Linked DNA regions of Pelobacter seleniigenes DSM 18267. The protein of the gene in region 1 interacts with the protein of each later gene in a pairwise test. Links are inferred from orthologs where the notes say so. Each region holds a gene or a part of one and is shown on either strand. Other genes may lie near its edges.

Region 1 (3,000 bases):
TTTTCCCACCTGGAAGAGGTTCTGGTCATCGTGGGGAAAGACCAATGAGACGGTTTCTGCTCTATCTGTTGATCGGGATCTTTTTTGCCCTGTTGCAGAGCAGTGTCCTGCCGCTGTTTTTTGCGCCGAACTGGCGTCCGAACCTGATTCTAATTCTGGTGTTGTTCCTCAGCTTTCACGAAAGCCTGCCTCTGGCTGTCTTTGGCGGGATGTTTTTGGGGGCCATCCAGGACAGCTTCTGCGGTCCCAGTCTCGGCCTCTATGTTTCCGCGGACCTGGCCATCGTCATGCTGACCAAGCTGGTGGCGGAACAGTTGAATGTTGAAAGCCCGCCGCTGTTGCTATTGCTGGTTGCTGCCGGAACCCTGGTGCAGAATGCTTTGCTCGGCTTCTTCCTGACCGCTTTTGCCGACACCGAGCCGGTCATCTCGATTCTGTTGCCAGCGATACCGCAGCAGTTGCTTGCTAACCTGGTGTTTTCTGCGCTGCTGTTGGTTGTTTATCTGCGTCTGTTGAAGTGGTTCGGATACCGGGGCGGTCTGGGCAGTTTGCTGTATCAGGGGAAGCACTATGGGCATTGATCAGAAATGGATCGAGTTGCCCACGGTGCAGCGCCGGTTCCTGTTTTATTCCGTGGCCGCGACCCTGGTTTTTCTGCTCTTGGCGCTAAGGCTCTGGTATCTGCAGGTGATCAGCTATGAGGAACTGCAGGAGCGTTCGGTTCGTAACCGGACCCGGGTGGTGACTCTCAATGCGCCGCGCGGCCCGATTTACGACCGTAATTCCGTATTGCTGGTCGACAATCGCCCCTCCTTCGAAATCTCCGTGATGCGCCAGGATGTTGAAAACCGTGATCTGCTCCTGGAGCGATTGTCAACGCTGCTCGATATCAAGGTCGAGGAATTGCAGGAGCGCTGGGAGCAGGGCCGGAGCTTTCCCATCTATCGACCGGTTACCCTGGCCACCGATGTCAGCCGGGAGGCCATGGAGCGGGTCCAGGAACACAGTGTTGACCTGCCCGGGGTGCTCACCGAAGTTCAACCGATCCGGGATTATCTGGACGGCGGCACCTCCGCTCACCTGATTGGCTACTTAGGGGAAATCACCGAGGATGAGCTCAGGGAAGAGGGGGATACTTATAATTACCGCGGTGGCGATCTGATCGGCAAGACCGCTCTGGAGAAAACCTTTGAACCCTATTTGCGTGGCACCAAGGGACGGCGACTGGTTGAAGTTGATGTGCAGGGCAAGCTGCTGCGTCAGCTGCAGGTTGAACCGCCCAAACCGGGCAACAAGGTTTTCCTGACCATTGATGAAGAATTGCAAAAGGCGGCGGATGAGGCCTTTGGCGATCAGTCCGGGGCTGCTGTTGCGCTGGATGTCAAGACCGGTGATATCCTGGCCATGGTCAGCCGCCCGACCTTTAATCCGGCGCTGTTCGCACGTGGTATCGCTGGCGACGAATGGCGCGCCTTGGCCCAGGACAAACGCCATCCGCTGCAGAACAAGGTCATTGCCGGGCAATACCCGCCTGGTTCGACCTTTAAGATTGTCGTTGCCCTGGCAGCCTTGCATGAGGGGGTGGTCGGGACCAAGCGGACCATTGACTGCAAAGGGGATTTCGAGGTCGGCGGATCCCGGTTCCGCTGCTGGAAAAAACGCGGCCACGGTCCGACGGATCTGAACAAGGCTCTGCGCGAGAGCTGCGATGTGTGGTTTTATCAGGTCGGCCTGGAGTTGGGTATCGATAAATTGTCCAAGGCAGCCAAGGAATTCGGGTTGGGTTCGCCGGTGGGATATCCGCTGCCGGGCGAGCGTCCCGGGGTCATGCCGTCACAAGAATGGAAACAGAAGAACTTTCATAAATCCTGGTACGCCGGGGAAACGGTCATCGCCTCCATCGGGCAGGGCTTTGTCCTGGCCACTCCGCTGCAACTGGCGGTGATGACCGCAGCGGTCGCCAACGGGGGCAAGGTGCTGCAACCCCAAGTGATCCGCAAAGTTGAAGACTGGGACGGAAACATCCTGCTGCAGCCGCAACCCAACGTGGTGCGCCAGCTCGATTATTCCGTGGCCGATATGAAGGCCGTCAGGGATGGCTTGGTCGCGGTGGTCAACAGCCCCCGCGGGACCGGCAAGGCCGCATACCTGGATGACGTTACCGTGGCTGGAAAAACCGGAACCTCTCAGGTTGTCAGGCGCAAGTCGGACGAAGAAGAAGAGGAAGAAATTAATGACGAAGTCCCTTACCGATTTCGCCCCCATGCTCTGTTTGTCGCTTATGCTCCGGCTGAAAACCCGGAGATCGCAGTGGCTGTCGTCGTCGAGCATGGCCAGTCTGGGGGGAAGGCCGCCGGGCCGATCGCCCGCAGTATTATTCAGCGTTACCATGAACTGAAACAGCAAGCCGTTGCAAAGCAGGGAGAGTGATACGTGTTTGATCGTCGCCTGGTCACGAGTTTCGACTGGATCCTGTTGCTGACGGTACTGGCCCTGGCCGGTATCGGCATTGTGAACCTTTACAGCGCGACCGCCAGCTGGCCGGAGGTGTCCACTCCGCTCTATCTGAAACAGGCGATCTGGCTATGCGGGGGGCTGCTGATTTCGCTGTCCCTGTGTCTGTTTGACTACCGCCATCTGCAATATTTTTCGGTCCATTTCTATGTCCTCAGTGTCTGCCTGCTGATTTTCGTTGAAGCCATGGGGCGAACCTCCATGGGCGCGACCCGCTGGATTCATCTGGGTTTTTTCAATCTGCAGCCGAGCGAGGTTATTAAGATTGCGATTATCCTGCTGCTGGCCAAGATTCTGGCGCAGACGGCGACCCCCCTGGGATTCGGGCTGTTTGAACTGTGGAAGCCGGCGCTGTGGATTCTGGTTCCGGTGGTGCTGATTCTGAAACAGCCGGACCTGGGGACGGCCACCATTGTGGTGTTTATTGCCGGAACCATGTTGCTGTTCGCCGGGCTCCGCAAAGGGGCGGTGATTTCCCTGGGGATA
Region 2 (8,341 bases), on another replicon or contig:
GCAATCACCCGAAATGGCGGGACAATTCGCGCTGCAAATAAAGGGCGGTCCGGCTCGCCGGGCTGCGTCTGAGGAGGCTTCTCAGCGCCGCCAGATCATCGAGATCTTCCAGGACCGGCAAGCGCGCAGTAAAAATACCGACCGCCTTGGCCCGTTTCAGGCTTTCCTGCAAAACGACAGCGGTACTCCAGGGAATCTCTGAGAATAGTTGTGGATAGTGGTGGGATTCCCCGATCAGGTAATAGCCGCCGTCCCGGGCCGGGCCGTAGACCACCTCGACCTCATCGAGCAGTTCCAGGGTCTGCTCAAGCAAAGATAGCGGCAGGTCAGGGGTATCACTGCCGATCAGCACGGCCCGCTCATAGCCGGCGGCAAAGAATCCCCCCAGCGCGTGCTCCATGCGCTGACCGAGGTCGGCGCCCTGTTGCGCGACCAGTTGCACCCCCGGAAAGGTTTCGGCAAACCAATCCCGTGCGCCGGAGTAGCAGATCGCCAGGTCGAAGCGGTGGCGCAGGCTTTCGATCCGACTGACAATTTCCGTCAGGCTCTGTTCATAAACTGCCGCGGCTTCAGCCATGCTCAGCGGTGGACAGAGGCGGGTTTTGACCTGGCCGGGCAGCGGCTGTTTGGCAAAAACCGCCAACAGCGCCTTTTTGCCCTGGTTTTGCCACAAGATATCCACATCGTCCACAAAGTTATCCACAGGCTAGCAATTTTGCCCTTCGATCATGGCGTAAGCCGAATGATTATGGATCGACTCAAAATTCTCGCACTGGATCTTGAACCAACGGATGCGCTCGATGGTCCGCAGTTTTTCCGTCACCGCCCGCACCATATCTTCGACAAACATCGGGTTGTCGTAAGCACGCTCGGTCACCGCTTTTTCATCTTCCCGCTTGAGCAGGGCATAGACCTGGCAGCTGGCACAGTCTTCCACCCATGCGATCAGATCTTCCAGCCAGACATGATCGTCGTAGCGGATCTGCACGGTCACGATGCTGCGCTGGTTGTGAGCGCCCCGCTCGCTGATCTCCTTGGAACAGGGGCAGAGCGAGGTGACCGGAATGCTGGCTTCGAGGATGAAGTCATAATTCTCACCCAAAGTTCCGATCATCCGACACTGATATTCGAGAAGGCTGCGCGCCTGGGAGACCGGTGCCCGCTTTTCAATAAAGTAGGGAAAACTCAGCTCGAGATGGGCGCGACCCGCTTCGAGGCGCTGTTTCATCTCGCCCAGAATCGTCTCGATATTCTCGACGCTGATTTCACCGTGATACAGGTTCAGCACCTCGATGAAACGGCTCATATGGGTGCCCTTGAACTGTTCCGGCAGGTCGACATACATGTTGACCCGCGCCACGGTGTGCTGGCGTTCCCGGTGTTTGTCCTGCACCACCACCGGATAACCGATATCCTTGACGCCGACCTTGTCGATGGCGATCTTGCGGGTATCCGGACTTTGCTGCATATCTGGCATCGGCGTCATGGTCGGGGCCTTTTCAACGCCGGACATAGGCAACAGGATCCTCTTTACCGAGTTCGGCAAACCCTTTCAGGCGCAACCGGCAGGAGTCGCAAAGTCCACAGCAGAGGCCCTCCGGAGTCGGATCATAGCAGGAATGGGTCAACCCATAATCAACGCCCAGAGCCAGGCCGCGCTCAATGGTCTGCGCCTTGGTCAAATCGATCAGCGGGGTATGAATGCGATAGGGGTTTCCTTCCACTCCGGCCTTGGTCGCCAGATTGGCCATGACTTCATAGGCCTTGATGAATTCCGGCCGACAATCGGGGTAGCCGGAATAGTCAAGAGCGTTGACCCCGATATAGATATCTGAAGCCCCCAGCACTTCGGCCCAGCCGAGGGCGAAGGAGAGAAAGATGGTATTGCGGGCCGGCACATAGGTAATGGGAATCTCGTTTTCCACCACCCCGCTTTTAGGAACCTCGATATCCGCGGTCAGAGCGCTGCCGCCCATTTTCCGCAGGTCGATATCAACGACCAGATGCTCTTTGGCGCCGATCCGGGGAGCATATTCACGGGCCTTTGCCAATTCGACGGTATGGCGCTGACCATAGGCAAAACTCAGGGCATAGGCCTCGAACCCTTCGTCACGGGCAATGGCCATGCAGGTTGTCGAATCAAGTCCACCACTGTAGAGCACAACGGCTTTTTTCATAGCTTCAATCCTCTGCTAACAGGTTGTTGAAAAAATCCATGGGCGGACTTTTTCAAACGTGGTCGGGAGCAATGCGCATCCCCTGACCTTACAAAATCAACGACGTTGGGGACAGTCATGAATGGCGCTAGTTTAAGAGTCGCTGGCAGCAAAACCGGGACTGTCCCCGCACGGGGGCTGTCCCAGGTCTTTGCGGTGTTAACCGCGACAGTTTCATGGCTCGCAAACTCTTGGAACAGCCCCCGATGACCCTGGGGACAGTCCCGAGTTTACTGCAAAGTTGCTTAAACGAGAGACATTCGGGACAGTCATTGCTTTTATCCGCCTCTTTCGTGGCCGCGGCAGACCATTAATCGCCCGCCGGGCGAGGCGAATCAATAAATGCGGAGCATAGGCTGAACCCGCCAGGGCGGTCAAGCTTTTGCGGAATCTTGCCCAGAACCCCGAGCAAGCGGGCTTAATTTCCGCTGCGAAGCACCACTAGCTGTTGCTCCGCCGACAGCGCCATGTTATAAATTTCTGGCTCAATTATCAGTACTTGATATTCGCAGCATAAAATGAGAAGCATAAATTTTCCATATTCTGCAGGTCATAGTCCACCATGAAGCGCTCCCTTAAATACGTTTTATTCTTCCTCCTCGGCTCCCCCTTATTGGCAGCGGCATTTTTAATCGGCGCCTATTTTTTCGTGTCGTCGACCCTGCCCAAGGTCGAAACCCTGGCCGACTACCACCCGCCGCTGATCACCAGCATCCATGCCGACGATGGCACCATCATCGCCGAATACTCCCATGAACGACGCATTCTGGTGCCTTTTGATAAAATCCCCAAGACCCTGATCCAGGCCTTTGTTGCGGCTGAGGATTCGAGCTTTTTCAAACACTCGGGCATCGATTTTGTCTCCATTATCCGTGCCGCGCTAAAGAACCTCAAGGCCGGCGGGATCGCCCAGGGCGGCAGCACCATTACCCAGCAGGTGGCCAAAAAACTGTTGCTCTCTTCGGAACGGACCTTCACCCGCAAGTTTAAGGAAGCGATTCTGGCCTGGCGGATGGAAAAGGCCCTGAGCAAGCAAGAAATCCTCTATCTCTACCTCAACCAGATCTATCTCGGCCATCGTGCTTACGGCGTTGAAGCGGCCGCGGAGAATTACTTTGATAAAAATGTCGAGGAATTGACCCTGGCCGAATCGGCCATTCTGGCCGGATTACCGCAGGCCCCCAGCCGCTATTCACCTTACCGCCACTACGAGCGGGCCATGGAACGGCAGAAATATGTCCTCGGCCGAATGGTCGCGGAAGGGTATATCACTCCGGAGGAAAGCCGCCAGGCGGCGCAGGAAAAGGTGGTCATCAAACCGCGCCTGAACAGCCTGCTTGATGTCACGGCTTATTTCAATGAACAGGTCCGTCGCTATCTGGAAGAGCGCTTCGGTGAAGAGATGCTTTACACCGGCGGCCTGCAGGTCGAAACCAGCATCAACCTGGCCATGCAGGAGGCCGCCCGCAAGGCGGTCAAAGACAACCTCCGCAACCACGATAAACGTCAGGGCTACCAGGGCGCCACAGAGGTTCTCGATAGCGCCGGACAGCAGGATTTTCTGGCCGACCAGGTGGAGCAGTTCGCGGAAGAACCGCTGAGTGACGGCAGCTATGTCCAAGCTATCGTCAGCGGCCTGGACGGTGACCGGTTGCTGTGCCGCATTGCCGACCGGCAGGGAGAGATTTCGGTCAAAGAGAGTAAATGGGCCGCACCGATCAGCGTGACTGATGAACAGGTCGAGCCTCTCGGCAATGCCGGCGAGCAAAGGCGGACCCTGTTTCCGATTGGTTCGGTGATCGAGGTTCTGGTCGAAGACAGCACCAGCAAACCACTCAAGCTCAAGCTCGAACAGGAACCCCAGGCCCAGGGCGCGCTGGTGGCCATCGATCCGTTCAGCGGTCAGATCAAAGCCATGGTCGGCGGCTACGACTTTGAAAAAAGCCAGTTCAACCGGGCCATCCAGGCCAAGCGTCTGCCCGGCTCCTCCATCAAGCCGTTGATTTACGCCGCCGCCCTGGACCGCGGCTACACCCCGGCCAGCATCATCCTTGACACTCCGCTGATCTATGAAAACAGAAAGATCGACACCGGCGAGTTGGAGGAGTGGAAACCGAAGAACTACGAAGAAAAATTCTACGGCCCGACCACTTTCCGCCAGGCCCTGGCTCATTCACGCAACGTTGTCACCATCAAGATCCTCGAGGATATCGGGATCAACTATGCGGCCAATTATATCGCCAAGCTGGGCATCGATACTCCTTTGCAGCGAGACCTGTCCATGGCCCTCGGTTCAACCGCAGTGACCCCCCTGGAGATGCTGACCGCCTACACGGTCTTTGCCAACGGCGGGGTTTTGGTCCCGCCGACCTACATAACCCGCATTCGCGACCGCGACGGCCGGATCCTTGAATCCATCGATCCGGCGGACTTTGCCACCGGCATGGCCGCGGACCAGCGACTGATCCGCAAACCGCCGCACCGGGTGATCTCCCCGGAGACCGCCTATCTCATTACCAATATCATGGAGAGCGTGGTCCAGGAAGGAACCGGCTGGCGGGCCAAAGCCCTGGGTCGGCCGTCAGCCGGAAAAACCGGCACCACCAATGACCTGAAGGATGCCTGGTACATCGGCTTCATCCCTCAGTTGGCCTGCGTTTCCTGGGTTGGCTACGACCAGGAAAAACCGCTCGGCAAGAGTGAAACCGGGTCCCGGGCCGCAGCCCCGGCCTGGGTCGAGTTCATGCAGGAAGCCGACAAGCAGTATCCGGCCGCAAACTTCGAGGTCCCGGATTCCATTGAATTTCACCCCATTGACAAGAAGAACGGGCTGCTGCTTCCGGAAGACGATCCGCATGCCTATTACGAAGCCTTTGCTCCCGGGACCGCTCCGACCCGGCTGAGCAGCGACGAGAAGCTTAAAGCAAAGGACTTCTTCCGCCTCGATATGGAAGGAACACTCTGACCGGGCCGACCGGAAATAGTTCTTTGCATTCATTGGCCGATAAAAATGATCCCGTCCTAATAAGCACCTAACAAATAAGGTGTTTATAGCAGTCTCAAGCAACAAACAGACTTCGGATGGGAGCCCGGCCCAAATGATCAGATTCATCCTGCTATGGCTGCTGGTAATAGCGCTTTCCCCGCTCTGCGCTGCAGCTGCGGGGTGGCCGCGGGACAGGATTCAAATCGTTGGTTCTTCAACGGTTTTCCCTTTTGCCCGGGCCGTATCCGAAAATTTCGCCAAGAACACCGGTCATCCCTCCCCTCAACTGTCCTCTACCGGATCCGGTGGCGGCTTTCAGCTTTTCTGCCAGGGCAACGGCCCTGAATTCCCCGATATCAGCAATTCTTCACGCCGCATCAAACCCGCGGAAATTGACCTCTGCCGCACCCACGGGGTAACCGATATCGTTGAAATCAAAATCGGCTATGGCGGCATTGTGCTGGCCAATCTGAATACCGCTCCGGAATTCAGCCTTTCCAACCGAGATATTTTTCTGGCTCTGGCCGCCCGGGTCCCTGTCCAGGGGGAAGAGGGGAGGCTGATCGCCAATCCCTATACCCGCTGGCAACAGCTTGATCGGTCTTTACCTGATCAACAGATTATTGTTCTCGGTCCGCCGCTGACCTCGGGGACCCGCGATCTATTTACCGAGCTGGCCATGGAGAGAGGCTGTCAGAGCATCCCCTGGATCAGGGCGTTAAAGAAACATCACAAGCAACAGTACCGCGAAATCTGCGAGACCATACGCGACGATGGGACGTTCATCGAAGCAGGGGAGCGTGACGAACTGATTGTCAAAGCCCTTCATTCCAGGCCCATGGCGTTCGGAATTTTCGGTTATAACTTTCTGGCCCGAGACCGGAAACACCTGCAGGGTGCTGCCATCGAGCAGGTCCTGCCCAGCCCGGCGAATATTGTCTCCGGCGCCTATCCGTTGGCACGGTCTCTCTATTTTTATATCAAAAAAGCTCACTTAGCCCAGGTGCCCGGACTTAAGGATTATGTGGCTGAATTCACCTCCGATCCCGCCTGGGGGCCCGACGGCTACCTCGCCGAACTGAACCTGATTGTCATGCCTGCAGAAGAAAGAGTGCGTTATCGGCGTATCGCGCAAACCGGCACCGCCCTGGCCGCTGACTGACCGCACGCGGCAGAAAATGAAAAAGAATCTCTCCGGAAAGAGGAGGGAAGGGCAGGCTGCCCGGCCACGCCAGTCAAGGCGCAGGCGGGGCGATGTTATGAACTGTGAGGGGATAGACAGTGTCCAAAAACCATGAAGCGGCTGTACCGAACATTTCAAAAACATATCATCCTCCAGGTCTTCCTGGCCACCATCCCATTTTTGGTCGCCGGTCTGGGGCTGACCGTGCATACCTTCAGCAGTAATTTCACGCTCATTGATCACCTCGGTGCTGAAGTCAGGGAGCTTTTTCAAAACGATACCAGGCAGCTTGAACAGAAGCTGCTCACGTTGAGCGATCTGAACCATCGCCTGACTGCCCAGATCATTGCCTTCGAGAGTGATAAGGAAGCTGTCTCAGCCCGGGAAGAATTCATTCGGCAAGGCGCGGAGCTGCGCGGGGCAGCGGTCTATCAGGCCGCGACGCTCGCCCCGGCAGCCGTGGCAACCTTCTCCGCCGCCGGGGAAAGCCCGGCCCGGATTCTGGCTGCGAGCAAACACCTGTTCGGAGTGGATACCCTCGGCGCTTATTTCTGGGACGGGCAAAGCCGCCTGAGCGAGCTGCTTGGCGACCATCAGCCACCGGCCGCATTCCAGTCCTTTGTCGAACAGGCACTTAAAGACAGAGCAGCGGATTGGTTCGAAGATGAGCTGGCCGGCAAGGATGTCATCGTCGGCCTGGTTCCCGCCTCTGCGGGGGTCTATATCTTTCTGTTCGATGTCTCGGCGGCTTACAGCTTTTTTGATCGGGCTCAGCGTAGCGGGCTCAGCATCACTGCCGCCAAGCAACAGGAAAAACAGTTTGTCGACAACAGGATTCAGCAGCAGCAGTTTCAGAACCAACGCCAATTACAGGGGATGCTGATCCAGGAAAAGCTCAAACAGCGCCACCAGGTGCTCTCTGCGACCCAGACCAAACTGTTGCTGCTGACCGCCCTCAATCTGGTCGCGCTGATCCTGACCGCGGTTTTGCTGTTCTGGGTTCTCGGCACCCGCAAAGTCGGCGCTCTCAATCTCTGGTTGAAGGAAACCAGCCAAGCGATACACCGCTATAAGGAAACAGCCGCTGACTCCGCCGAGCTGTCTTCCGGGCATCTATTCACAACGGCGCTCAAAAACCCGTGCAAGGATTTTTCCCGCAATGAGCTGGGGGAGCTCTCCAGGAATATCAACTATCTGCTTGCCACCCTTGAAGAAACTACGGTGTCCAAAAACCTGCTCAGCAAAGAGATCGAAGAGCGCAAAAAGATGGCTGCGGTATTACGGGAAAGTCAGCAGCGCCTGAATATTATCTTTAACTCCGTGCAGTCAGGGGTGCTGATCATCGATTATGCCAGCGATAAAATTGTTGACCTTAACCCGGCTGCGCTGGCCATGCTGCAAGCCCGCAAGGAAGAGATTGTTCATCAGCAACATAAGCAATTTTTTCTTCCCGAGGCCAGCCTCCCTAAGACCTCGACCAGTCGTATCGGGGAAGCAAACCGGAACCAGTTCCAATTACAGCCGCTGCATGGGGAACCCTTCAGCGTTCTGAAAACCGACTGTAAAATCCTCCTTGACGGGCGGGACATTCTAATCAGCAATTTCATCAGTATCGAGGACATTAAAAAATCGAAACAGCAGTTGGAACAGGCCAAACAGGCAGCAGAACAGGCCAACCGGATCAAGAGCGACTTTCTTGCCAACATGAGTCATGAAATCAGAACCCCGCTGAACGGGGTCCTCGGCATGACTCAACTGTTCAGCGAAACCCGTCTCAACGAAGACCAGCAGAGAATCTCTCAGACCATCCAGGCCGAAGCCGATTCCCTGTTACGAATCATCAATGAAATTCTCGATTTTTCAAAAATCGAGGCGGGAAAAATGGACCTGGAACGAATCCCTTTCAACCTGCATGCGCTGGTCGAACAGGTCACGGAAAACCTGGCCATGCGGATT

What was found.
Region 2: the proteins of mrdA (region 1) and N909_RS0109260 interact in binary tests that used the Escherichia coli proteins (3 or more experiments, as listed by UniProt). The link is inferred for Pelobacter seleniigenes DSM 18267 from one-to-one orthologs.

What each region holds. Positions count from the first base shown.
Region 1 is NZ_JOMG01000004.1:264,479-267,478, forward strand. It holds mrdA (penicillin-binding protein 2), read left to right. Parts: upstream 1-570; coding sequence 571-2,430; downstream 2,431-3,000. Other genes in the region: mreC (rod shape-determining protein MreC), read left to right, coding at 1-48; mreD (rod shape-determining protein MreD), read left to right, coding at 45-581; rodA (rod shape-determining protein RodA), read left to right, coding at 2,434-3,000. UniProt on the Escherichia coli protein: Catalyzes cross-linking of the peptidoglycan cell wall. Responsible for the determination of the rod shape of the cell. Is probably required for lateral peptidoglycan synthesis and maintenance of the correct diameter during lateral and centripetal growth.
Region 2 is NZ_JOMG01000002.1:1,424,490-1,432,830, forward strand. What follows is about bases 2,444-5,479. They hold N909_RS0109260 (penicillin-binding protein 1A), read left to right. Parts: upstream 2,444-2,778; coding sequence 2,779-5,181; downstream 5,182-5,479. Other genes in these bases: N909_RS0109265 (substrate-binding domain-containing protein), read left to right, coding at 5,315-5,479. In the rest of the region: N909_RS0109240 (TIGR04282 family arsenosugar biosynthesis glycosyltransferase), read right to left, coding at 5-691; GTP cyclohydrolase FolE2, read right to left, coding at 707-1,486; 7-cyano-7-deazaguanine synthase QueC, read right to left, coding at 1,500-2,177; more of N909_RS0109265, read left to right, coding at 5,480-6,364; N909_RS24565 (hybrid sensor histidine kinase/response regulator), read left to right, coding at 6,497-8,341. UniProt on the Escherichia coli protein: Cell wall formation. Synthesis of cross-linked peptidoglycan from the lipid intermediates.